3 regions of the Paenibacillus jepli genome follow, and region 3 is predicted to be linked to each of the others. Evidence: riboswitches for the same ligand, from Rfam matches in the RefSeq annotation. Region 3 holds a riboswitch; each other region holds the start of a gene.
What was found. A riboswitch is a leader RNA that binds a small molecule or an ion and turns the genes downstream of it on or off. The one in region 3 is predicted to bind cyclic di-AMP.
Positions count from the first base shown of each region.

Region 1: another riboswitch for cyclic di-AMP. It lies ahead of ABC336_RS11115 (adenine nucleotide alpha hydrolase family protein); the one in region 3 lies ahead of ABC336_RS13105 (C40 family peptidase).
Region 2: another riboswitch for cyclic di-AMP. It lies ahead of ytvI (sporulation integral membrane protein YtvI); the one in region 3 lies ahead of ABC336_RS13105 (C40 family peptidase).

Region 1 is NZ_JBDFMD010000001.1:2,529,336-2,537,284, forward strand. It holds gene ltrA (group II intron reverse transcriptase/maturase) at 1-809, opposite strand, end outside; gene ABC336_RS11100 (M20 metallopeptidase family protein) at 1,385-2,569, opposite strand; gene ABC336_RS11105 (alpha/beta fold hydrolase) at 2,566-3,288, opposite strand; gene ABC336_RS11110 (helix-turn-helix domain-containing protein) at 3,451-5,307, shown strand; cyclic di-AMP (ydaO/yuaA leader) riboswitch at 5,491-5,639, shown strand; gene ABC336_RS11115 (adenine nucleotide alpha hydrolase family protein) at 5,774-6,205, shown strand; gene ABC336_RS11120 (helix-turn-helix domain-containing protein) at 6,284-7,949, opposite strand, start outside.
Region 2 is NZ_JBDFMD010000001.1:128,029-135,977, forward strand. It holds gene ABC336_RS00615 (carboxypeptidase M32) at 1-604, opposite strand, end outside; gene ABC336_RS00620 (iron-sulfur cluster biosynthesis family protein) at 878-1,204, shown strand; gene ABC336_RS00625 (beta-class carbonic anhydrase) at 1,256-1,849, shown strand; gene ABC336_RS00630 (DUF309 domain-containing protein) at 1,846-2,421, opposite strand; gene ABC336_RS00635 (hypothetical protein) at 2,554-2,991, shown strand; gene ABC336_RS00640 (YxcD family protein) at 2,994-3,278, shown strand; cyclic di-AMP (ydaO/yuaA leader) riboswitch at 3,522-3,679, shown strand; gene ytvI (sporulation integral membrane protein YtvI) at 3,800-4,858, shown strand; gene ABC336_RS00650 (DinB family protein) at 5,181-5,672, opposite strand; gene ABC336_RS00655 (hypothetical protein) at 5,673-6,173, opposite strand; gene ABC336_RS00660 (hypothetical protein) at 6,587-6,874, opposite strand; gene ABC336_RS00665 (SDR family NAD(P)-dependent oxidoreductase) at 7,119-7,949, shown strand, end outside.
Region 3 is NZ_JBDFMD010000001.1:2,946,961-2,954,909, reverse strand. It holds gene ABC336_RS13115 (DEAD/DEAH box helicase) at 1-638, opposite strand, end outside; gene ABC336_RS13110 (cryptochrome/photolyase family protein) at 707-2,056, opposite strand; gene ABC336_RS13105 (C40 family peptidase) at 2,350-2,784, opposite strand; cyclic di-AMP (ydaO/yuaA leader) riboswitch at 2,797-2,950, opposite strand; gene ABC336_RS13100 (hypothetical protein) at 3,129-3,944, opposite strand; gene ABC336_RS13095 (M1 family metallopeptidase) at 3,956-5,968, opposite strand; gene ABC336_RS13090 (YwhD family protein) at 6,177-6,689, shown strand; gene ABC336_RS13085 (DUF1540 domain-containing protein) at 6,892-7,044, opposite strand; gene ABC336_RS13080 (iron-siderophore ABC transporter substrate-binding protein) at 7,353-7,949, shown strand, end outside.

The sequences.
Region 1 (7,949 bases), 420 kb from region 3:
TCCTTCTTCGTCTTGCAGATGACTACGAAGTCGTCTGCGTAACGCGTCAGTTGCCCAACCTTACTACCATGTCGTTCCCAAAGGATGTCAAAGTAATTTAGGTAGATGTTCGCAAGTAGCGGAGAAATGACTCCACCTTGAGGTGTGCCTAAATCTGAGCGTCGAACGTTTCCTTCTTCCATAACCCCCGCACCTAACCACTTCCTCACCAGCTTCAAGATTCGCCTGTCGCTAATTCGCATTTCCACCAGCTTCATGAGCTTCTCTTGATTGATGTTGTCGAAGTAACCTTGGATGTCGACGTCGACCACCCAATTTCCTTTGCGGTTGCATGCTTTTCGGATACGTTCCAGCGCTCCCTTCGCACTTCTCTTTGGCCGAAACCCGAATGACGTTTCCTGAAAATCCGTTTCGAAGATGGGCTCAATGACGAGCTTGGTTGCCATCTGAATGACGCGGTCTCTGACCGTAGGAATACCTAGCGGTCGCTTTTTGCCATCCTTCTTTGGGATGTAGTGGCGTCTTACTGGTTGCGGACGATATTCGCCTTCTTTAAGTAGCCGCTGACATTCGTGCACGAAGAGTGCCTCTCCTTGCTTTTCGATGTCCGCTAGCGTTTCTCCGTCTACTCCAGCTGAGCCCTTGTTGGCTCGTACTCTTTGCCATGCTTCCCACAGAAAGTCTAGCCGGTAGACCTTGTCATACAGTGCGTGAAATCTTCGCTTCTTGTTTTCCTTGGCCGCATGACCTAGTTTCTCTTGGAGTTGTTGAACGTTTTCCTTTGGTGTTGTTAGCCTTTTGGCATTCACTGACTCGTACCTCCTTAAGAAACGTGAACAAAGCAGGGCGCCTTCCCTCCCGCAGGTTGTGTTGTCCTGCGTTCATCGGTACTATGAGCCCCTCGGACTCCCTTCCTGCAGATGGTTCATTTCACCTTCTGGGCTTATAGAGCATCTCGCTACGAAAAAAAAACTTCGTGCAGGTGAGGGCCTCCCCAGTTCACTGCATCTTCTTTCATACCATGCCGATTCCCTTACGCCGGGGGATTCTTCACTACCGTTCCAAGTTCTATGCAGCTTCCATGGCCTTCGTCCAAAAACACGAGACTCGGCATCCCCTCTTCCCTCTTGCGAGGCCTTTTTGACGACGCGGCAGAATTCACTTTATGTTACGGCCTGGTACGTTGCTCGCCCCGTCTCTGACGGGTACTTTCGTCGATACGCTTTTACGTGAAGATTTCGCCTTACGCAAGTATCCTAGCTACGCGGGGGCTTGGCCCCTCCCGCGACCGGACTTTCACCGGCTAGAAGATGCGTGCCTCTGGGCACGCTATTTCAAAAAAGGCCCGGGAAGCCGCAATGACGGCAGTGCCCGGACCTTTGCCTTATGGTCGTTCATGATCGCTTACCAGGGAGAGAAACAGCTGAGCAATGGTCAGGATGGCCCGTTCATCCACATCGAACCTGGGGTGATGGTGGGGAAAGACCGCGTCGATGTCCGGATTGCGGCCGCCAGCCCAGAAGAAGGCGCCTGGACATTGCTCCAGATAGTAGGCGAAATCCTCCATCCCCATCGAAGGCGCGTCGTGGATGACGTTATCCGCTCCGATGAGCGCCTCTGCGAGCTGGCTGACGCGAGCGCTCTCTTCCGGTCTGTTCCACAACGCCGGGTAGCCTCGCGTGTACTGGTAGCGGTGCTCCGCTCCCGCACAGTCACACGCGGCAGCGGTCATGCGGCCGATGGTCTGCTCCACCTGATCGCGAATGGCAGGATCAAATGTGCGCACTGTACCGGTCAGCCGTGCCGTATCGGGAATGATATTATAGGCGTTCCCCCCTTGGAAGGATCCCACCGTAACGACGGCCGACTGAAGCGGATCGATCTGCCGGCTGACGATGAGCTGCAGCTGCAGCAGCAGTTGGGAGCCGATGATGAGCGGATCAACTGTAAGCTGGGGCATGGCGCCGTGTCCGCCTTTGCCCATGATGTCGATCGCAAACGTATCTCCGGCGGCTGTCCGATAGCCTTCTCCTACAGCTACCGTACCAGCAGGATACTGCGATCCGACATGCGCAGCGTAGATGAAATCGACCCCCTCCAGACATCCGTCCTTGATCATAGGAAGCGCCCCTCCGGGGATGACTTCTTCAGCGAACTGATGGATGAAGACCACCGTGCCATGAAGCTTGTCCCTATGGCGGCTTAGTACCTTTGCGGTCCCCAGCAGCGCGGCGGTATGCAGATCGTGACCACAAGCATGCATGACGCCCTTCACAGTCGATCGGTAGGCTACTGTCTTGGCGTCCTCGATAGGCAAGCCGTCAAAATCCGCCCGGAACGCAATCGTCCTGCCCGGCTCGGCGCCCTCAAGTACAGCAACTACCCCACGGCCCCCGACACCGGTTCTCACATCAAGACCAAGCTTGCGATGGTAGGACGCAATAAAGCGAGGGGTTTCGACCTCTTCAAATGACAGCTCCGGATGCATATGGAAATGGCGGCGCAGCGTAACCAGCTCCGGATACAAATCAATCAGTTCCGCAACCAACGAAGGCAACGGCAGCGTCATCCCTTGCCGCCGATCTCAGTCAAAATCCCGGTCAGCTGATCAGGTGCCGAGTAAAAGGGAGAATGGTCGACATCCAGCGTGTATACTTCCTTGCACGGCAGGGCTTCGATCATTTCTTGCTGCGACCGGTGCGTGATGGCTCTGTCTCTTCGGCATGCAACGTAGTAGCGCGGAATACGGCCGTATCGGCCCTCTGTCAGCTTCAGCGGCGTCGGCAGCGGTCCCAGCGACTGCACTCCGAAGCGTGCGATTGCCCGCTCCGCGTCGGCCGGATCGCAGCATGCATAGAAGATCTCCGTCAGCAACGGTCGTGGTACCGTGACGTAGGAGCCATCCTCAGACGGTATCATATTCGGGGCCAGCAGCCCTTCCTCATCGGTCGGAATATTCAGCAGCGACTGGCCGTCTGCGAGCATAAATGCGGTTACGTATACCAGGGCCTGCACCTTGTCCGGACGCTCTTCCGCGACTTGCGATATCGTCACCCCGCCCATACTATGGCCGACCAGAACGACAGGTTCATCTGCCTTGTCCAACAGTTCCAGCGTTTTGTTCACACCGCTCTCCAACGTTACTTCTGAAACCGGGGTATCGTCTGTACCGTTTCCCGGCAGCTCTACGGCGAGCACCCTGTGGCCCGCTTGTTCCAGCTGAGGCACGATTTTTTCCCAGCACCAGGCGCCATGCCAAGAGCCATGGACGAGAACATACGTTGACATCTCGATCACTCCTTCTCCAATGTGAATTAACCTGCCATATCAATGAAATAGATATGTTTCTTTACTTAGTATATAATGTAGCCAGAATTGTACAATGTAGAAAAACACAACTTTCAACAAGATTAATTGTATGTCTATACACTTGTTTGGGGGGCGGAAGCTGTGGATTATGACGATGGATTGACTTCCAATGTAAAGGATGCCGCAGAAACGGAGATGGAGAACTTAACTGCCTGTATCCACGCGGCAACTTCTTCCCTGGAGCTGGGTGAAGTGCTCCGCCGCATCACTTCTTACGCACTCGCCGTGCTGCCATTGGCCGATTGCGGCTTGTTTCAATTGTATGATGATCAGTTGGACTGCCTTTGCAGCAAAGGCAGCGTAGGCATGACGGCTTCAATCGCGCAATTCGCTCCCAAAGAAGGGGAAGGGATAACCGGTAAAGTCTATCAGGACGGACAGCCGCGAATCTTTCATTCGCACGCTGACATCTATTCCTCGATGACCAATATGACTCCGGAGAATTACGCCCATCTCCACGCCGCTCTGGACAGCCGCTTGGTCAAAGCCATGATCAGCGTCCCCGTCTCCGTGGAAGGGACTCGCCTCGGGGTGATGACGGTGTACCAGTTGCACAAAGAAGGAACCGTAACGAGCCGTCACATGAAGCTGCTGCAGACCTTCGCCGCCCAGGCCGGCGTTGCGATCCGCAACGCCAGGCTGCATGAGGAAGTCAAGCTGCGCCTCCAGGAGGTGACCGCGCTAAGCGAGCAGTTGAAAGCGCAAAATACGTACCTGGCCAAGCGCAATGAGATCCACGAGAGGCTGACGCGTCTGTCGCTGCAGGATAGAGGCCTCGCGCCGATCCTGAACGAACTGCAACAGCTGGTCGAGCCGCGTCTGTCGTTTGTCGATATGCTTGAGCTGAAGCACTACCCCGACACGCACGCTCCCCTTCTTATCGGCGTAGAGGAGATTACCTGGCTCTTTGGCCGGCGTACGACGCCCCTCGAAGCGAAGGTGTGGGACAACGCTCAAGGCGAAAAGTCGTTATACCTGCATCCAATCCTCGGCCACGGGACACTGCTGGGCTGTCTTGTTCTTCAGACCGCGACTGCGCCCGAGCGTCTTGAACGCATTGCGCTGGAGCAGTCGGATGCCGTATTGGCACTGGAATTGGTGAAGCGGATGAGCGTGGCGGAGATCTTCTACAAGAAAACCTACGATTATTTCAATCAATTGCTGTATCAGAAAGAAAGCGCGCCCTTGCTGGCCCAAGGCAGAGCATTGGGACTGCATTGGGAAAAGCCGCTGAGGGTAATTGCCGTAGAAGTATCTGCTTACGGCGATTTGCAGTCATTGAACGTCGCCATCCATCGCATCGCATCCCGGATAAGACGCTCGCCGCTCGGGCAAAGCGGCCTGCTGTTCGGCTTTCATGACAAGATCATCCTGACGGCAAATCTCGAAGACGAGTCCCAAGGCGATGCTTGCGAGCGCACATTAGCATCTTTGATCGCCCCGTACGAGGGGTTCAATGGCATCCGCTTGAAGGCGGGTCTGGGGACTGCCGGAACCGGCGCGGCGCATGTGGCGAGGAGCCATGAAGAGGCACTCCAAGCGTTAGCCTATATGGAGAAGAGCGGCCACAGCAAGGTCATGCGGTATGAGCGGATCGGAGTCAACCGCCTATTCCTCAATCGACACCCCGAAGAGGTGGCGCGATTCACGGAACAGCTGCTTATGCCCCTTCGCACCCACCGCCATAGCGAGGAGCTGCTGCGGACACTGCGCATCTATGTGATGACGAACCAATCGGCCCAACAGAGCGCAGTTGAACTCCATGTGCATATTAACACCCTCTATCAGCGCATCGGCAGAATCGAAGAAATGCTGGGGTTGGATTTCAATCGTTTCGAGGATTATTTGCAAGTGCAATTGGCGGTTCATTTAACAGAAGCCTTTGGCAGGGGCTTCGATTTTAATCGGGAACTTGACGATTACAAGGAACATAATTAGGGAATGGTATAGATAAGAGCTTGACGAAGATTTTGGCCCGTCAGCATACGGCTTGAACCGATTAATGCGCTTACATCGGCCGGAATGAACGAATTTTGACTTAAAATCACCGAAAATGGGTTTTACAACGCACGAAAACAGGAGTAAGATGCCAAGAGTAAGATTAATTCCATTCCCAATTGCATAGAAAAGACGCTGAATCCCTGCATGCAGGGAACGGGGGAACCATCGATAGCCGCCAAAGCGGTTGTCAGGGGTGAATCCTTTCCAGGACGGGTACTCTCAAACCCGAATCCGACAGCTAACCTCGTAAGCGTATTGAGAGAGAGCAACTCCCACTCGTATTTAAACGAGCCCTGGGAGCAGACTTCTCTGCTCCCAGGGTTCTTTATGATGAAACCAGGAGCGCAGGTAATTATAGATTCGTCATCCCATGTCAGACATTACACAAAGGAGCTAGAAGACAATGACTAACGAAGAAAAACTGATGGTATGCATCTCTTGCGGACCTAACGGAGAACGGCTGATCGACCGCGGAAGCCAGCTGGCAGAGGTGCTCGAATCGCCGCTTTATGTGCTGGCCGTCACGCCGGCGGGCAAATCCCAGGTCGACCTGCAGCCCCGGATCGCCTCCTGGCAAGCCAAATGCTCGGAGCAGGGCGCAACGCTGATCGTCAAACAGCCGGAACATCTGAAAATCACCGAACTGATCGCCAAGACGGCCAAAGAGCACGGCATCACCCAGCTGATCCTGGGACAGTGCGGCCAAACGCGCTGGCAGGAGATTACGCAAGGCTCCATCGTCAATGAGCTGCTCAAGAAGATCGAGGATATCGATCTGCATGTCGTCTCCGTCGAGCGCAATGACGTATTGACGCCTGCCAGTGTAGGCGTATAAACGTTATCCCGCAGCAAGAGACGGGCACTGCCGCATGGCACCCCTGTACAGCACCCGTCTCTTCTCCCAACTCGCCTCCTATTTATTCCGCAGCGAGAAGCTGCTCCTGTATTGCCCCGGCGTCATTCCTTCCTGCTTCCGGAAGGAGCGGATGAAATTATGCGAGTTGTTGTATCTGAGCCGGTCGGCAATCTCCTTCACTGTCATCTCCGTCTCCGTCAGCCATTGCTTGGCCATCTGCAGCCGATAGAGCGCCAGATACTCGCTGAAGGTGGAGCCGGTCTCCTTCTTGAAGACGCTGCTCAGATAGCTGGCATTGTAGTGCAGCCTGGCGGCGCAATCCTCCAATGTAAATTCCGCATCATAATGATGCTTGATCAGATCAATAATCTTCTCGGACAGCTTGCGGTCCTGGGAATCGCTTCGCTCGGCGAAGATCTTGACCAGCGGCGTGATCATCCCCTCCCGGAACCAGTCCTCGATCTCCTCGCTGACATGAAGCGACAGCACCTCTTCATATACCGACGCCTTGTGCACGCCTGTCTGACTGAAGCTGACGCCTGCCTCCTGTCCCACGATGAGCAGACGGTTGAGCAGCCGGACCAATGAGATCTGGTATTCCTCCGGATGCCGGATGCCCTGCTTCGCCTCTTCCATCCAGATGCCCAATTGCTGCAAGGCCTCCGCCTCATTGGCGGTTCGAATCGCATCCATCAGCTCATGCTCCGTGCGGTCGGGATATTCGTAGACCAGCGACGGCTTGCCCGAGTTCACGCTGCTGTACGGGATGATGACGCCTTTGCCAAGGCGGATCCGGTGCTTCAGCGCCTCCAGCGCTTCGCTGTACGCTCGCGACGCCAGACGGATATCCTGGAATGGCAGACCCATGCCGATGCTGACGGACAGCTGCAGATACTGCGCCACCAGCTCCTTCACCCGACCAGCCAGCCCATCCGCCGCTTCCTCCGCCTGCGGCAGGTCCGCCGCTTCAAAACCGACCAGCAGCACGAGCGACCGGTCGATAATGACGGCGGGCAGCCTGTTCTCCTTGGAGATGACCTCTTCGGCGATATTCATAATAGCAAACAGCAGCAGCTCGATATCCTTGGCGGCGTACCGTGTATTGTCCAGTGTATCCACCTGGATCGCCAGCACCGTCATCGTACTCCAGCGGCCGGCCTGCTCCGCGAATCCGAAGTAATCCAGCTTCTCCTCGATCTCCTGAGGCCGCAGCGTACTGCTGAGCCAGCGGTAAAGGAACAGCGAGCTGATCTGCTGGGCATGATTGCGCACTTCATGCTCGAGCCGGGAGTTGGAGCGGAAGAGCTGCTTTATGTGCTCCTCGATGACTTGCACCTCGCTCTTGGGCTCGCCGCCCCGGTCAAAGGGAAGCCCGCCGATCGTCTGGACGAGCCGGTTCAGCGGCGAATACAGATTGCGTGTCACCAGCCAGACGAAGAACATCGAGGCTCCGATCAGCCCGATGCAGATGATCAAGGTCAGCCAACCGATCTGCCGCGACTCCTTCGTCAGCTCTTCGATAGAGACGAGTGACAGGTAGACCCAATCGTTAAAGGATGACTTGTAGTACGTCAGCGTATACAGATCCTTATTATGCTCGACCTGCAGCTGACCGTCGGCCTCCTCAAAGCTGATATCCGAGGCGAGCACCGGGTGATCAGCCAGCCGGGTGCCGATCAGCGAGGTGTCCCGGTGAACCATGATCTGCTGCTCCTGGTTCAAG
Region 2 (7,949 bases), 2.8 Mb from region 3:
GGAATCCGGTCTCCGGCTGATGCGGCGACGCCGCAATCGCAGCGGCTAACGGCACCAACTCCTCGCGAAGTCCGCCGAAGACGCGGTCCAGCTCCGCTGTCGTCATGCCCGGCTCATACTGATCGAGCAGCGTATCGTAACGCGAACCCTGGACGCCCCAGCGGTCGATGAAGTCATCCGTCATGTTGATGATGCGTTCGAGGTAGGGCTGGAAGCCCGCGTAGTCATTTTTCTCCTTGGCCGTCTCCCAGAACGACTCTGCCTGCGAAGTCAGCACCACATACTCCTGATGCAGCTTGGCGGGAATCTTGCGGTTGCGTTCATAGTCTTTGGCGGACTCCCGGACCAGCGCTTTGTCGATCTCGTCCAGCTCCGCCTGCGCATCCGGCTCGCTCAGATGCTGCAGCAGCTCGCCGTACTCCTCGGAGGTCGAGAGGCGGAACATCTCCGCCGAGAGCACGCCGATCGCTTCCGAACGGCTCTCGACGCCTTTGACCGGCGCACCGGTGCGCAGATCCCAATACAAGACGCCCAGCGCCTCGCTATAGCTCTTGATCGTGCGGTCCAGCTCGCGGAACCGCGCTCGGCTTTTTTCCACTGTCATTTCGCACCAACCACCTTTACTATGTAGATTTCAGACTGTTGTAAATACGGGCCTCTAGGTAACGGATCGTTCTTCCAATCGCTGTTGTCCCCAGGTTTTATGATTATATCGCATTAGCGGTGCAAATCCGGGGACAAAGGCGAGCGCTCCGCTTCTCCAGAATCGATCCTCACCTTCTCGTCCCTTTTCACCAGTCTGGAACTCGCTCCTCTTGATCATACTTTTTGCAACTTCTATAATCAACTTATAGGCGAAAAAAGAGGAGGTTAACCCATGCGGATCCAATTCACACCCGCGGCGGTAGACAAGCTGCAGCCCGAGCTGGCCGGCGGCAAGCTGCTGAAGCTGCTCTATGATACCGAAGGCTGCGGCTGCGTCGTCAGCGGCGTCCCTGCCCTGCAGCTGCTGGATGCGCCTGGCGAGCATGATGTCGAGGGCGACGGCGAGCCATTGGCGTTCTGGCACGAACCGCGCTTCGAGGTCTTCTTCGAGCCCCAGCTCAAAGTGGATTACGATACTGCGCGCGGCCAGTTCACTCTGAAGAGCGACAGCCAGATCTATACCAACCAGCTGCAGCTGGTGCGGGGGCAGGTCGTCTAGACGAGCAACATTAGATAAGTAGACAAATAGGCATGACAAGGGAGAGAGCGAATGAAATCGGAGAACAATCTGGAGTTAATCCTGGCGCATAATGAGGAGTTTGTGGCGCAGCGGACATTTGAACAGTATCAGTACAGCCGCTACCCCGCCAGACGTATGGTGATCGTCACCTGCATGGATGCCAGGCTCAGCGAGATGCTGCCCAAAGCGATGAACCTGCAGGGCGGCGACGCCAAGATCATCAAAAATGCAGGCGGCATCGTCACGCAGCCGTTCGGCAATATTATGCGGAGTATCCTGGTCGCGGTGTATGAGCTGGGAGCCGATGAAGTGTTCATCGTCGGCCATCACGAGTGCGGCATGACCGGCCTCGACCCCGAGCTCGTCATCTCGCATATGCGGGAGCGCGGCATCAGCGAAGATACGATCACGACGCTGCTGAATTCGGGGATGAATCTGAAGCGCTGGCTGACCGGCTTTGACTCGGTCCGAGACAGCGTGGAGAACAGCGTGCGGATCGTCAGGAACCATCCGCTCAAGCCGGCAAGCGTCAACGTCCACGGTCTGATCATCGATCCGCATACCGGCAAGCTCGATCTGGTCGTGGACGGGTACGCGCAGCAGCAGGAGTCGATCTCGGGTTAACCGTGCTGCTTGGAGCGGGCAGCCTCGCGCCGGTGCTTGCGCCGTATGATGGCTGCTTGCCGGGCGGCGATCACCTCGCTGCGGTCCCTGAGCGTATGGCGATGGATGAGCGAATCGTCCTCCATCCTGCTCGGGGCACCCCAGAGCGCAGCGGCATCGCCTGAGCGGTCCTGACAAATCTCCAGTAAGGATGGATCTTGGAACGGCAGCTCGTAATCCGTGTAGGGCACCGCCTGATTCAGATCCTTGATCTGGCGCAGCCGCTGCTTCAGCAGCTCCATCAAGGCCGGGCCATCGAGTCCCAGCTGGTCCAGCTTGTTGGGCGTCAGGCGATCCAGCGCCTGCTCCAGCATGAGCCTGGCGCCGCGCCGATTGGTGCGTCGCAGGTGATACTGGCTGACCGCGATCTGGATCAGGCCGACCCAGGTGTTGTAGAGCGGGTGGTCGCCGGGCTGTTCTTTCCAGTATTCTTCGAGCAGCTCATGGCATTCAAAGTAGTCTCGGGTGACGTGAAATTCGATCAGGTACTGTATATAATTATCCGGGTAGATCTCGGGGCTGGACGGCTTCATGATGCGCTCCTTTCGAGCTTGGGAACATCCCAAAAAAAGATCCAAAAAAAAGTGAAACTTTCATCTATCTTAGACGTAATTGATGAAGAAGGCAACGTCCTTGCTAAATTAGATCAGGAGGAGAACCAGTACATGAAAAGAAGTTTGTTAGTTATGATCGCGTTTACGCTGTTCCTGGCGTTTGGCGCAGCCGACATTGCCGATGCGAAACGCGGCGGCGGATTCAAGTCTCCGAAGCAGAGCGTGACCAAGACACCCAAGCAAACCGAGACCCGCAGTGACTCCGGAGCCGCAGCCAACACGCGCAACACCTCGAATACAACAGGAACAGGCGCAGCGGCCAAGCCAGGATTTTTCAGCGGCGGCAGCCTGATGAAAGGCCTCATGATCGGCGGTCTGGCCGGCATGCTGTTCGGTGGGATGTTCGGCGGCATGGGCTTCTTCGGCGAGATGCTGGGACTGCTCGTTAACGTATTTGCCATCTTCCTGCTGATCGTTGCCGTACGCGGCATCATCCACTACTTCCGCAACAACCGCAGAAGAGTCGATGACCAGCGGAGACCTTACTAACCATGACTCGCCTGTCGATGGATGAAGTCATCAACGCCGTCTGCTACCATCTCGCCGACCGCCGCCGCGTCGAACCGACCGCAGTGGAAGTGCAACTGGCCTGGGATGAAGATACCGGCTTCACCGCCGAGGCTTGGGTCGAGGGACGAAGTCAGTACCTGATCGAGTCCAATCTGCTCGAAGCTATCGAGCAATACATGTACAACCACTACGACCGCAGAGTGTTCCGCTCCGCCATTAAGCTGGATCTCGATGACGAGATCTATGCGGAGATTGCGGATCACTAGTCGGATTGTTATTTCGTTTAATGCAGGCAGTGATCCAGGTAATCGGCGCCTGCTCTCGCAAAGAGCCTGTCCTTGCTAGACATCAAGGTCAGGCTTTTGCTTGCCTTGCGTCGCCTGCTCACCCCATTTCTAATTGCTGCGATGGACTGGACTCATTTGATCAGCCTAGCTTTGAATCCATTCCTGCTTTAACTTTACTTTTATCAGGAATAGGCGTAGTATTCCTTGATAGAAACTAATAACCGCATAGAGATGCCGAATTTCCGTTTTGGAAAACGGGGGGACCACATGAGACCAATTTGGTTTCAATGGGGTGAATCTGCACGATGTCTGAAGAAGCAGACGGGCACTCTCAGGCCCGAACCCGACAGCTAACCTCGTAGGTGTTTGAGAGAGAAATGCAGCCCCATGCATGTTATTTGACATGTCAAAACCCCGGCAGCAGATATTCTCTGCTCCGTGGTTTTTTTTGTTGCCTATGGTACGCAGATGATTTCAAAATGAGAAAGCGAGAGACGTCCATGGTAAAGTTGCTAACTCGGAAAAATCTAGGCCGTCTGGTTCTGATCCTGCTTCTGTTGGGCTTTATTTATTTTATATGGCCGGTGTCGCAACCGATCATCATTGCTCTGCTGGTTTCCATGATGCTGTCGCCACTTGTCGGCTGGTGTCAAAAATATATGAAAATAAGCCATTTCTTTTCCACTCTGATCGTTTTCTTTCTGTTCGTTTTGATCTTGCTGCTCTCGATGTATACGGTGATAACCGTGATTATTAATTTTGGCATCCGGTTTTTTGATAATTTGCCGAACTATATTCAGCAGTTAAACTTAATTTCAAGCAACTGGTTAAGTTCACTGGAGGAGTATACCGCTAATTATCCTCAGGAATTGATCGCAGCCTTGAACCAAGAGGCCAATCGGTATTTCAATGACATCAGGAGCAGTGTAAGTCAGATCGATCTGATCTCTTTCGTGACCGGGTTTATTTCCGGGACTCCCGGATTCCTGCTGTCTTTCCTGGTTTTCTTGATTACCTTGTTCCTGTTTATGCTCGACCTCCCTCGATTGAAAGAAGGCCTGTTATCGATGATGTCCGAGCAGACCAAGACCCGCGTCCTGTTTATTGCTAACCGGTTTTCCAGAGCCACATTCGGTTTTTTGAAAGCCCAGTTTATCGTCAGCATCCCGATCTTTGCCGTTTCATTGATAGGCTTGCTGATCATCGTGCCTGAGCTGGCTTTGACCATGTCCATCATTATCTGGATCATTGATTTTATTCCGCTGATCGGTTCCATCGTCATATTGGCGCCATGGGGCATCTATAAACTATTGACGGGCGATCCATCCATGGGAGTGCGCCTGCTCATTCTCGGTGGCATTCTTCTGCTGATTCGCAGGACCGTGGAGCCCAAGGTAATGGGACAGCATATTGGAATGTCTCCGCTTGCCGCCTTGATCTCGATGTATCTCGGGGCCAGTCTCCTGGGCGTTGTCGGTCTGCTCGTAGGTCCGCTTCTCGTAATTGCGTTTACCTCGCTGAAAGAAGCTGGACTGATTAATTTCAGGAATAAATTGTGATTCACGCGAGGGGCATCATACCCAACCATTATTCCATGGCCGCTTTCAGCGCTTCGCTCATTTTTTAGCGGCCTTCCTTCCGCACAGACGCTTGGTGATCAGTGGCTTGATTCACGGAAAAGTGAAAATCACGTCGCTCGATCAATTCACGCTTGCGCATCAAATGGTGATCGGCAGATGAACAGTTCAAGTTGGCCGGTATCCTGATACGTTTACCAAAGCCCAAAGTAACTGCACTGAATTCATATAGAGGTTGAGACATAACATCTTTAAGTGCTGGTTGAAATCATATGCCACGCTGAATCCTCCCCGCGCTGATTTTTTATTGAGTAGCTGATATTGTCTTGATAAACGTTTCAATTTGCTTTTTATGGTGTCTATCATGCGGGATAAACCCTCGTAGAAATCCTCTAATCGAGAACTTCTTCTTCTCACCGTCTTTATATGCTTTGGTGTACTCTTCCTCAGCGAGACCGGATATAGCGTCTATAATCTGTTTCCGGTTATGGATACATTGGTCTAATATTTCGTTCTTTGTTTGAGTCTTTGCGTATTGGACAGCATTCGCATTGAATTCATTAAAGTCCAGATGCTTTACAGTAACCGGCTCTGCGAGCTTAATCTTTTTAATACCTTCGTCGTAAAAGTATTGATCCCATAACATGATGTGACTGATCACATCTTTCAAAGTCCACTTGCCTTCAGCAAGGGGTCTATTCCAGTTCGCTTCACTAATCGATCTAAGATCTTCGACGAAATGAATAAACGACTTGTATTCTTCAACCATTTCATCTGAGGATTTCGGCAATGTCATCTACTCCCTCGAAGGATTTTGTTTTAATACCATCTCTTCAATTGAAAACGCTGCTTCTTCTCGATGGATGATCTGACTAATTTGGGTGACATCCACTTGATTTCGATTGAAGGTTACATCAAGTATGATTTCATCTCCGTGCATAAAAATAATTTTATTAACCGAATCGTCACTTAAGGGATAGTCCCCCAGAGAGGTCTTTTGAAATAGATAATAACCAATATAGGAGTAGGTCGTCCATTCACGTCCCACCGTTTTTTCCATTTCATCTCTTGATGTATAAGGAGAAAACACGATCATTTTATCCCATTCGAAGGGCGTTATGTCTGCCATATCAAATGCTTCATTATAGCCGACAACAGCTAGCAAATTTCCAGAAAATACGTCTTCATATTGATTGGACAATTTAAGCTTACTATAAGAATAATAGCTGTATATAAATGCAGCTAGCAAAATGATTATGATCGATAGAAAGGTTGCTTTTTTCTTGTTGATTTTCATTCACTCTCCTCTATATTTAGTTTCTTAATCTATGAATTTGCATAACCTTTGCAAACAAGCGCTCGAACAAGTAGTATGTGAACCCGGCTGCAACAAAGGATAGAAGAAATGAGATGTCGAAGTTTCCATGATACATAAGTGGTACGCAACCGATAACAGTTGAAGCAACGATATAAAGGATTAACTTTAATCCTGATTTTCCAAGGATTTTTGATGGCGACGGGACATCCCTCTGTAGGACCTTCTCAATAACTAGAGATACCGGTATACCTACAAGTAAAAATATAGCGAACAACACCATAAAACCGGCCATAACTTGATACAGAAACGAATACTGCTGGAACTCATGCTCATGATTAATCAGTGAAAATAGGATGGATAAGGTGATCGAGGAACAAAATGCGGACAAAATGCTAATATGCATAGTATCGACCTAATAACCCCATTGCCCGGATTTCAACTCTCTCACCAGAAGGTCCCCGGTAATTTTCAATGATCCGCTGGTATACTCCCGCATTTCGTGTCGCTCTTGAACGCCAATCCATCGTCTCTTCTCCTTTAGTACACTCGCCATTCACACATTTAATTTGGTGTTCTCTTTCCAACCAGACAACATAATCATCGTCATTCGGACATGTTAAGACAAGCAGTATTAAGGCAAGCCCCAATGCTAATATTACGCCTTTAAGTATCTTCTTCATCGACTCCTCCTGATTAAACATCTAAACCCCCGCGTATTTTTATTATCATACCATCCAAGGAAACTATTGGATACCAACAGCCTCCTAATTCCGTCTCCCCATTTCTCGAGGTAGTTCCAACCAAGAATGATTTTGACCGTACCATGTGATTCTTGTACTATGATAATATACTGAGAACATAGCGGATTCTACATAAAATACTGCTGGAGAGCTGGATCATATCATGATGAAAGGAATAAAATCAATGTCTGCAAAAACAAGCTTAATTACAGGTGCCAACTCGGGGATAGGCTATGCCACAGCGGAGGGGCTCGCAAGCCAAGGGCATCACGTCATTATGGTCTGCCGCGATGCGCAGCGCGGAGCCGCAGCCAGGCAAGCCATCATGCAACAAACAGGCAGCACAAAGGTAGATCTGCTGATAGCGGACTTGTCCTCCGCTAAAGATATTGTTCGCTTGGCGAAGCAAGTAAAAGAAAGTTACGGCAGCCTGGATGTGCTCATTAACAATGCAGGAGGCGTATTCAATCGCTATCAGACCAATGACGAGGGCTTCGAACAGACCTTTGCCGTGAATTACTTGGCCCCCTTTTTGTTGACGCGGCTCTTGCTGCCGCTGCTGAAGAAAGCCGAAGCAGGCAGAATCATCCATGTCGCATCCATCATGCAAGCCAAGCAGTTTGATCCGGAGGATGCAGCCCATCCCGCCGCTTCCTCCTACCGCAGCATGCACGCGTATAAGCTTGCCAAAACAGCGGTTCTGATGATGACTTATCGTCTGGCGAGAGAGTTGTCCAGCAGCGGCGTGACCGTCAATGCCCTTCATCCCGGCGTGATCTATACACCGCAATCCGTCCGATCCGTACCTGCCTTCGCTAGACCGCTGTTGAAGCTGTTTATGCAGTCCCCGCAGCAAGGCGCACACACCTCTATCTACCTGGCAACCTCCGAAGAAGTCGGCACAACAACCGGTCAATTTTTCAAAGTCATGCAAGTCGCTCGCACCGTAGCTGTCACCATGGATGTGGACAAGCAGAATGAATTGCATGAAAAAAGCATGCAGTGGATGGCTGCT
Region 3 (7,949 bases):
CGCTGGGTAGCCGAGACGCCGATCCGCTGGATCGGACGGCCGCAGGCATGGACGAGCCGCTCCAGCGTCAGCGAGAGATGGGAGCCCCGTTTGTCGGAGGCCAGATCGTGGATCTCATCGACGATCACCTGCTCCACAGGTGCCAGCATCTGCCGGCCTTTCTCCGATGTGAGCAGGATGTAGAGCGACTCTGGGGTCGTCACCAGCACGTCTGGTGGCTGCCGCAGCATGGCGGCGCGCTGGCTGCTCTTGGTGTCGCCTGTCCTCACCGCGCTGCGCAGGCCGGGCCACGAGCCGCCGCTGGCGACAGCGGCGGCATCGATCTCTGTCACGAACGATTCGATATGATGATGAATATCGTTGTTGAGCGCCTTGAGCGGCGTGATGTAGACGACACGGACACCTCGCGGGGCGCCACCCCCGGCCAGCTTGGCCCGGACGATCCGGTCGAGACAGGGCAGCAGGGCAGCGAGCGTCTTGCCGGAGCCGGTGGGGGCGGCGATCAGCGTATCCGCTCCGGAGCGGATCGCCCGCCAGGCGTCGACTTGCACGGCTGTCGGCTGCCCGAAGGCAGCGGCGAACCAGTCTGCTAGCACAGGATGGAAGAGCAGGTGCGCTTCATGTGATGAAGATGCCATGGCGAGGCCTCCTTTGTTGATAGCTATATACTCATTGTAGCCGCCAGGCGGGGTTCGTCAAACCCGGATCAGGAGCGAAGGATCTCCTTGTAGACTTCGATGGCGCGGGCCCGGGAGGTCTTCAGATCGACGATCGCATCCGGCTGCGGACGGTGGATTGCCTTGTCATCAAGATCGGCGAGATGAGGCAGCCAGCGGCGGATGTAGGCGCCGTCCGGATCATGCTTGAGCGACTGGCTGGCAGGATTCATGATGCGGAAGTAAGGCGCCGCATCGTAGCCGAGCGAAGAGCTCCAGAGCCAGCCGCCGCGGTTCTGACAGTTGTCGTAATCCGTGAGCTGGCGGCGGAAATACTGCTCTCCGAGCGTGAACGGACAGAGGAGGTTTTTGGTCAGAAACATGGCGTTGATCATCCGCAACCGGTTGTGCATCTCGCCCGTCTCGTTCAGTTCTGTCATCGAAGCGTCGATAATCGGGATGCCGGTACGCGCTTCCTCCCATGCCTGATAATGATGATCGGATAGGGCAGAGAGGTCGTAGCGGGATTCGTAGCGGAAGAAATCTTCGTTAAAAATAGCCTGGTAGAGATAGAAGTCGCGCCATGCCAGCTGCCGCACCCATGTCTCGCCTTCGTCCTTGTCCGATGCCGCCGCATACGCGGCACGGGCGGACAGGGCGCCGCTGTTCAGATACCGGGCGATCCCGCTGGTGCTGTCCTCTCTGGCGTATCGGTCGCGCCGCGAGGCATAGCTGCCGAGACCTTCGCCCTCTGCGAATTCCGCCAGCTGCGACCAGGCATCTTCGGCTTCATCCCGCTGTTCCTGCAGCTGTTGCCGCAGCTCAGAGGGCAGAGAGAAGGAATCCCACCCATCGCCTGTCAGCTCATCCACCGTGTCAAGGTCCGTCAGCTCGGCCGAAGCCTGTGGGCTGGCATACTGCTGCATATACGAGCGCCATTTATTATAGAAAGGGGTGAAGACCTTGTAAGGCTCGCTTCGCCCCGTATAGCTATGAAAGTCTTCGGGATCGGCCAGCGGCAGGTCGTCGATCAGCACCCAGGGTACGCTGCGGCGGTCCGCGATCTCCTGGATCCGCTCATCACGCGAGTTTGCATAGGGCGTGTAGTCGTTGTGGGCGACGATGCCCTTGATGGGATGCGCCTCCAGGAGGGCGTCTATGACCTCCCAGGGAGCCCCGTACAGCAGATGGAGCGTGCGGCCCGCTGTGCGATACTGCGCCTCCAGCCGGGCCGCCTCGCGGAGGAATCGCCGCCCGCTGTGGGCATCCATCCGGCCGTCCCCGAGCAGTCGGGGGTCGAAGATCAGCAGATGGATGCCGGGCATGTCCCGTTTCTTCAGGGCGTCGAACGCCCGCATATCCCGGATACGCAGATCTTTGCGGTGGATAAACAAGTACAATGATGAAACCTCCTCGAGCGGGGGTCGTATAAACCGACATAAGTTGTTCGGCAGAACAGCTTCCCAAATGATAGATACAAGTATAAGCCAATACACCAGCCGGCGGATTCGTAAACACCGGGAAGGTGACCCTGCGGCGCTCATCTGCGTACAAAAAAGCAGCCGTCTGCGGAAGCAAACAGCTGCTGGGAGATGGGTGCGGGTCTAGGGCCGAGCCTGGCCTGTGATCCGCAGTGCAAGTCGGATTGATGAGATCACACCCCGACTTGGCATGGTTAATCGTTTGTACTGGACTAGAGCCCAGCTACGCGGCGCGCGCCCATGTAGCGCGTATCCCAGTAGGCTTCGCTCAGCTTGCTGATGATGACGCCTTTGCTCGAGGAGGCGTGAGCGAACTTGTCGTCGTCTACGACGATGCCGACATGGGATACGCCCTTGCCGCTGGTGTTGAAGTAGACGATATCTCCAGGCTGGAGCTCGTCGCGCTCGACACCTTCGCCATGCTGCGCCTGACCGCCCGAGGTGCGGGGCAGGCTGATATCGAATTGCTTGAACACGTACGCGGTAAAGCCGGAGCAGTCGAAGCCGCTCGTGGTGTTGCCAGCGTACTTGTACGGCGTGCCGATCAACCCGGCGATCACATCCTCCATCTTGGCGAAGGAAGACGCGGATACGGCTCCTGCTGTCAAACTCATGATCAAGACAAGAGCCGCCAATGAGGTCAACACTTTTCTCAAGCAAAAAGCTCCTTCCGTGCCTACGAGGTTAGCTGAGGGTTCGGTTGAAGGCTCCCTATGGTTCCTCCGGTCAGCCTGCGTAGCAGGCGGCCGGGGATCAATTCACCCGGAATGGGTCCCCCGTTTCCTGATGTCAGGAACTCGGCTTTCTATGTAATACATCGACATTCATTTCGAGGCTTTTTTTAGTTTTCCTGCTTTTGTCACATAATGTTCACAATTGAAAGCGATTTCCTAAGCCTTAATTGGCAGTTTTTGTGTGATCGTGGCATGCAAAATTAAAAAGACATAGCAAAAAATCGCCTTCTGCCGGAGCAGAGAGGCGATGGGTACGATCAGCTCTGCTTGGACTGCCAGAGCTTGTATTGCGATGCGAGTGTCCAGACCCTGATCATGGAGCGGATCAGATAGTAGGTCTGGTGGAAGATCAAGGCAAGCAGGCCGGCCCATATAAGCGAGACTGAAGAGGCCGCCAGTCCGATCCCCGCCCCGATCCCCCACATGATCACCGTGATCATAGCGAGCGGCAGGAAGGCGCGGACGGAATGCAAGGTGCTGCCCAGTACTCCTGACCCGGAGGCGACCCCAAACTGCATCGAGAGAAAGAGCAGATGCAGCAGCAAGCCCCAGAGCAGCCAGCCGGCTGCGTAAGGCGCTGCGGCCGTAGCGGCTTCCGTCAGCGAACTGCTGGAGAGCAGCAGCTGCAATCCGGCAGGCAGCAGCCACCAGGCAGGAGCAAGGGTGAGTATGGACTTGATCCAGTAGAGCAGTGTAATCTTCTTCCAGCAGGTCCGGATGCCTTGGAAGAACCGGGTGCCGCTCTCCTCGGTGGCGTGGGTCAAGGAGTAGAGCAAGCCGCTCTGAATCAGCGGCGTAAGCAGCATGCGGAGCAGGATCAGGATGCCGAAGGTGAGGAGATAGGGCTGGATCAGATCGGTCTTGAGCAGCTGGAACTGCGCTTCCATCAAGAAAACTTTTACTGCCTGCTCGGATGGGAGCGTATCGGGATAACGCTTGAGCAGCGGGATGAAGGTGGCTTCGACATAACGATAGAGTCCGAAGCCCCACAGCAGCTGGTACAGGAACAGGAAGATAACGATATAAAAATGCTTGACGGCCAGACGCCAGCCTTGTCGGATATGTTCTTTCATGTTCTGCCTCCTCACCAGCCCAAGGAGCCGAACAGCCCCTCGATGAATTTGACGATGCCGAGATTCCAACGGGTGCCGCTGCGACCCGGCAGCTCGGCTTTCATATAATTGTTGATCCGGTTGTTGTCGAGAACGATCGTATAGCCGGGATCAACGGCGGCCCATTCCAGCGGAGCGCTATGGGTGATTTTATATTGTATATGCGTCTCCTGCGCGTCCCATATCTTCTCGACCGTTTTTCCGTCCCGGAATTGGAGCAGGATCGGCACTTTATCATAGTCGCCGCCCCGCTTGCGGATGAGCACGACCGATTCATACACCTTCTGTTTATCCTCCTTAACGGCGCGTACAGTGATCGATTCAACCGCAAAATCGGCCATTTGCTTGCCATAGATGTATTGGTCAAAATAGGACTTCCAGCTCTGCCTGGTGACTTGCTCGACAACGCGCTGGAAATCGCCGGTGGAAGGGTGCTTGAAGCGGTACCTTTGGAAGTAAGTCCGCAAAATTTTGCGCATCGTCTGCGCACCGACCCGCTGCTCCATGTCGACCAATACCAGCTTGGCCCGCATGTACACATTTTCGGCATAGTGATCATGATCGCGATACGACCAGGACAGCTGCTTGAGCGGCGCGGGGTGGGTCATGTAGCTGGATTCGACGAGCAGATTGGGCAGTACGCCATACTCGCTCTCCATCACCTTGTCCTCCGCATAGGAGGTGAATCCTTCGTCCAGCCAGGCCTCTTCGAACTCGCTGGAAGCAACCATCCCATACCAGTATTGATGGCCGATCTCATGGACGACGACCCGCTCCAGCTCATAACCGGGATTGTCCGTCTCGGCAGCAAACGCGGTGACGAGCGTCGGATACTCCATACCGCCGGCGCCCCCGCCGCCTGCAGGCGGGACTACGATCGAGAGCGTAGAGTAGGGGTACTCGCCGTACCACTGGGCATATTTGGCCAGCGCGGATTTGGCGGCATGCATGTAGCGGTCCTGCAGCTTGGCATGCAGCGGGTCGAGATACAGCTTGATCCGCACGCCGGGCACGCCGCTGGTCGAGTAAGGCTCCTCGGCATAGATGAAGTCCGGTGAGGCCGCCCAGGCGAAGTCATGGACATCGTCGGCGTAGAACTGATAGATCTTGCTTCGGCCCTCAGTGACAGGGGATTTGGCAGGGAAGCCGGTAGCGGCGACTTTATAATCGGCTGGGACCTGGATGCGTACGTTATAGATGCCAAAATCGCTGTAAAACTCCGAGTTGCCATGGTACTGGTGGGGATTCCAGCCTTCGGCATCCCTTCCCCGGGTACCGGAGGTTTCATATTTGGCCAGCTTAGGGAACCACTGACCGGCCATGACGAAATCGCCGGCGTATCCCATTCTGGCGAAGACGGCCGGCAGTTGCACGACGAATTCGGTGGACAACGTCACGCTTTGGCCTGGCAGCACCGGGTCCGGGAGCTTCAGCTTGGCCAAAGTACGGTCATGCGTATTGCCATCGTCGGGTTGTACATAATGCAGGCGGGGCAGCAGGCTCTCGCCTTTCTCGGTCTTCAGACTCAATAGCTCCATGGAACCGATGCTGGAATCGGTAGCCTTGTCCTCCCGCAGCTTGCCTCCGGACTCCTGCATGAAGGTCGACTCCGGCGACGCAAAAGCGTTGGGGTAGAGATGCCAGTACATCTCGGCTACCGGCTGCTTGCCGGGATTGGTCCAGGTCACAGTCTGCTTGCCCCGCAGCTGACGCGCCTGCTCGTCCAATCTCACATCCATGTGATATTCGGTGATCCGTTGACTGAGCACGCGTGTAGGCGGGATCTGGATGATCTCCGGTTCGGCCGCTTCCACAGACGGGCTTTGGCCGGGCTCAGCGGTGCTCTGCTCCGCCTTGGATGATGGAGCATAAGCGTACGTGTACTGCGACTGCCAAGCCTCTCCAAAACCGTGCTGCAGGGACCATACGAGCAAGGAGGCCAACAGGACAACAAAAACGATTTTCTTGGCATGACGTGGGATCATGGCTCCAATACCTCCCGTTGACAAGCATTCTAAGGCATGTATATGTTGGCTTTTCGCGGATTATTAGCTAAAATAGAATTTAAATTCGCACCGGAGGCCAGATGGCCATGCCGGTGCCTGATCTGAGTAATGACGGATGCGCCGTCCGGGCGGGCGGGCACGCTGCGATAGGACAACCAACTATAGACAAGCGGGAGTGGATGGACATATGGAGCAGAGTAATGGTCCGGAGAAAAAAAAGAAGCTGGCGTTTAACGTCATCGCTGGAGAGAAGCACAGAGGGTTCGGCGCGGGCTCTATCGATCTGAATTCGGTCGCTTGCGTCATCATCGACGGCGACGAGGCGTACATGGATGCGGGCGCGATGCACGCCAAGAGCAAGATCGAGAAGCGGATCAAGTTCAGCGTGAACAAGGAGGATGTCCCAAACGGACGGCAGTGCTGGATCGTCTGGGTAGCGGTGGACCGTGCCGAGGAGGGCGCTTTCTATGGAGGAGCGACTGCATGCGAGATGTTGATCGACGAGGAGGCGCGGCGCGGCTGGAAGATACTCGCGGATCACGTCAACAAGCTGGATTATGCGCTGAAGCGCCGGTATATCCTTGGCGAACTCGGCGACAAGGAGAAGGGCCTCTTGAAGAATCTGCTGACCCAGCACAATGAAGAATGGTGGAACAACTCCCCGGAAGCGCTGCATGAAGCGCTGGATGTGAGGAACTGATCCAGATGGTCTGGTAGCATCCCCAATCACTTGCCGTCCGGTACAAAAAAAGAGCATCCCCCAATGATCAACCGATCATTGGGGGATGCCCCCTTTAGATGAGCAGAAAAGAAGTTTCAAAAAAAACTTGATAATGGTTATCATTATTGGTAAAATACAAAAAGAAAGAAGGGACCGTCGAAATCCCTTCAATCTTATCAGCTTATTTCGGATCAAACGTTTTGCAGTCGGTTTCTGCGGAACGATGCGCGTTGGACTCTTTATTGTTGACGATAAAGATCGACTCAGCGCTGCAACGATTGTTGCCTGCCCAGTTGCGGCAGGAGCTGACTTCACAGATTACATCTTTAGCCATGTGGATTCACCTCCTCTGCCTGTGCACAATCGCATAGACCGGTACAAGCGCCAACTTGTACCATCGCCAGCTAGCCGTTTCCTTTGTGGAAAGGGTTATTTGTGCTTTTATTGTATTACCCCCTCATTGTAGCAGACAATCATGGGGTTGGCAATCATGGCTGTGGTGTCCTCCGGCACACCGGAACCCCAAGATCCGATGCATAAAATCCATCCCTCCAATGCAGATACTCCATTGTTCGGGACGCATAGATTTCTTATACTGTATATTGATAGTGATAATCAGTATCAACTAAAGGGGATTACAGGATGAATATGAACAGAACATGGATGAGACTGCTTGCGGTCACGGTGACAAGCGTATGCGTGCTTCTGGCGGGCTGCGGTAGCAATCATACTTCGACGAATAAGAAGGATGCTGAAGGGAACCGGGTAGCTGGTGACAACGGTCTGCGAACCGTTCAAGATGAAAAGGGAGAACAGGGTGTGCCGAACAAACCGCAGCGAATTGCGGTCACGTATTTTGCGCTGACAGAGCATTTGTTGGCGCTGGAGAGCCCGCCTGTAGCAGCCAATTATTTCGATGAAATGGTCTCCAAGCTGGTAGCGCTGAAGCCCTACTATGCAGGGACTGAGATTATCGACATCGGAAGCTATAATGAAATCAATCTGGAGCAGTTAGTGGAGCTGGCGCCCGATCTCATCTTGGCTGGCGGCGCGGAGGGGGACCCCTCCGGCAACGAGCTGATCTATGACCGTTTAACGAGGATTGCACCCGTGTTCTACGTCGATACGGCCAAGACCAACGACGACTGGCAGTTCGGCCTGCGGGAAGTGGGCAAGGCAATCGGCAAAGAGCAGGAAGCGGACGAACTCATCGTCGCTTTTGAAGAGAAAGCGGAGCAG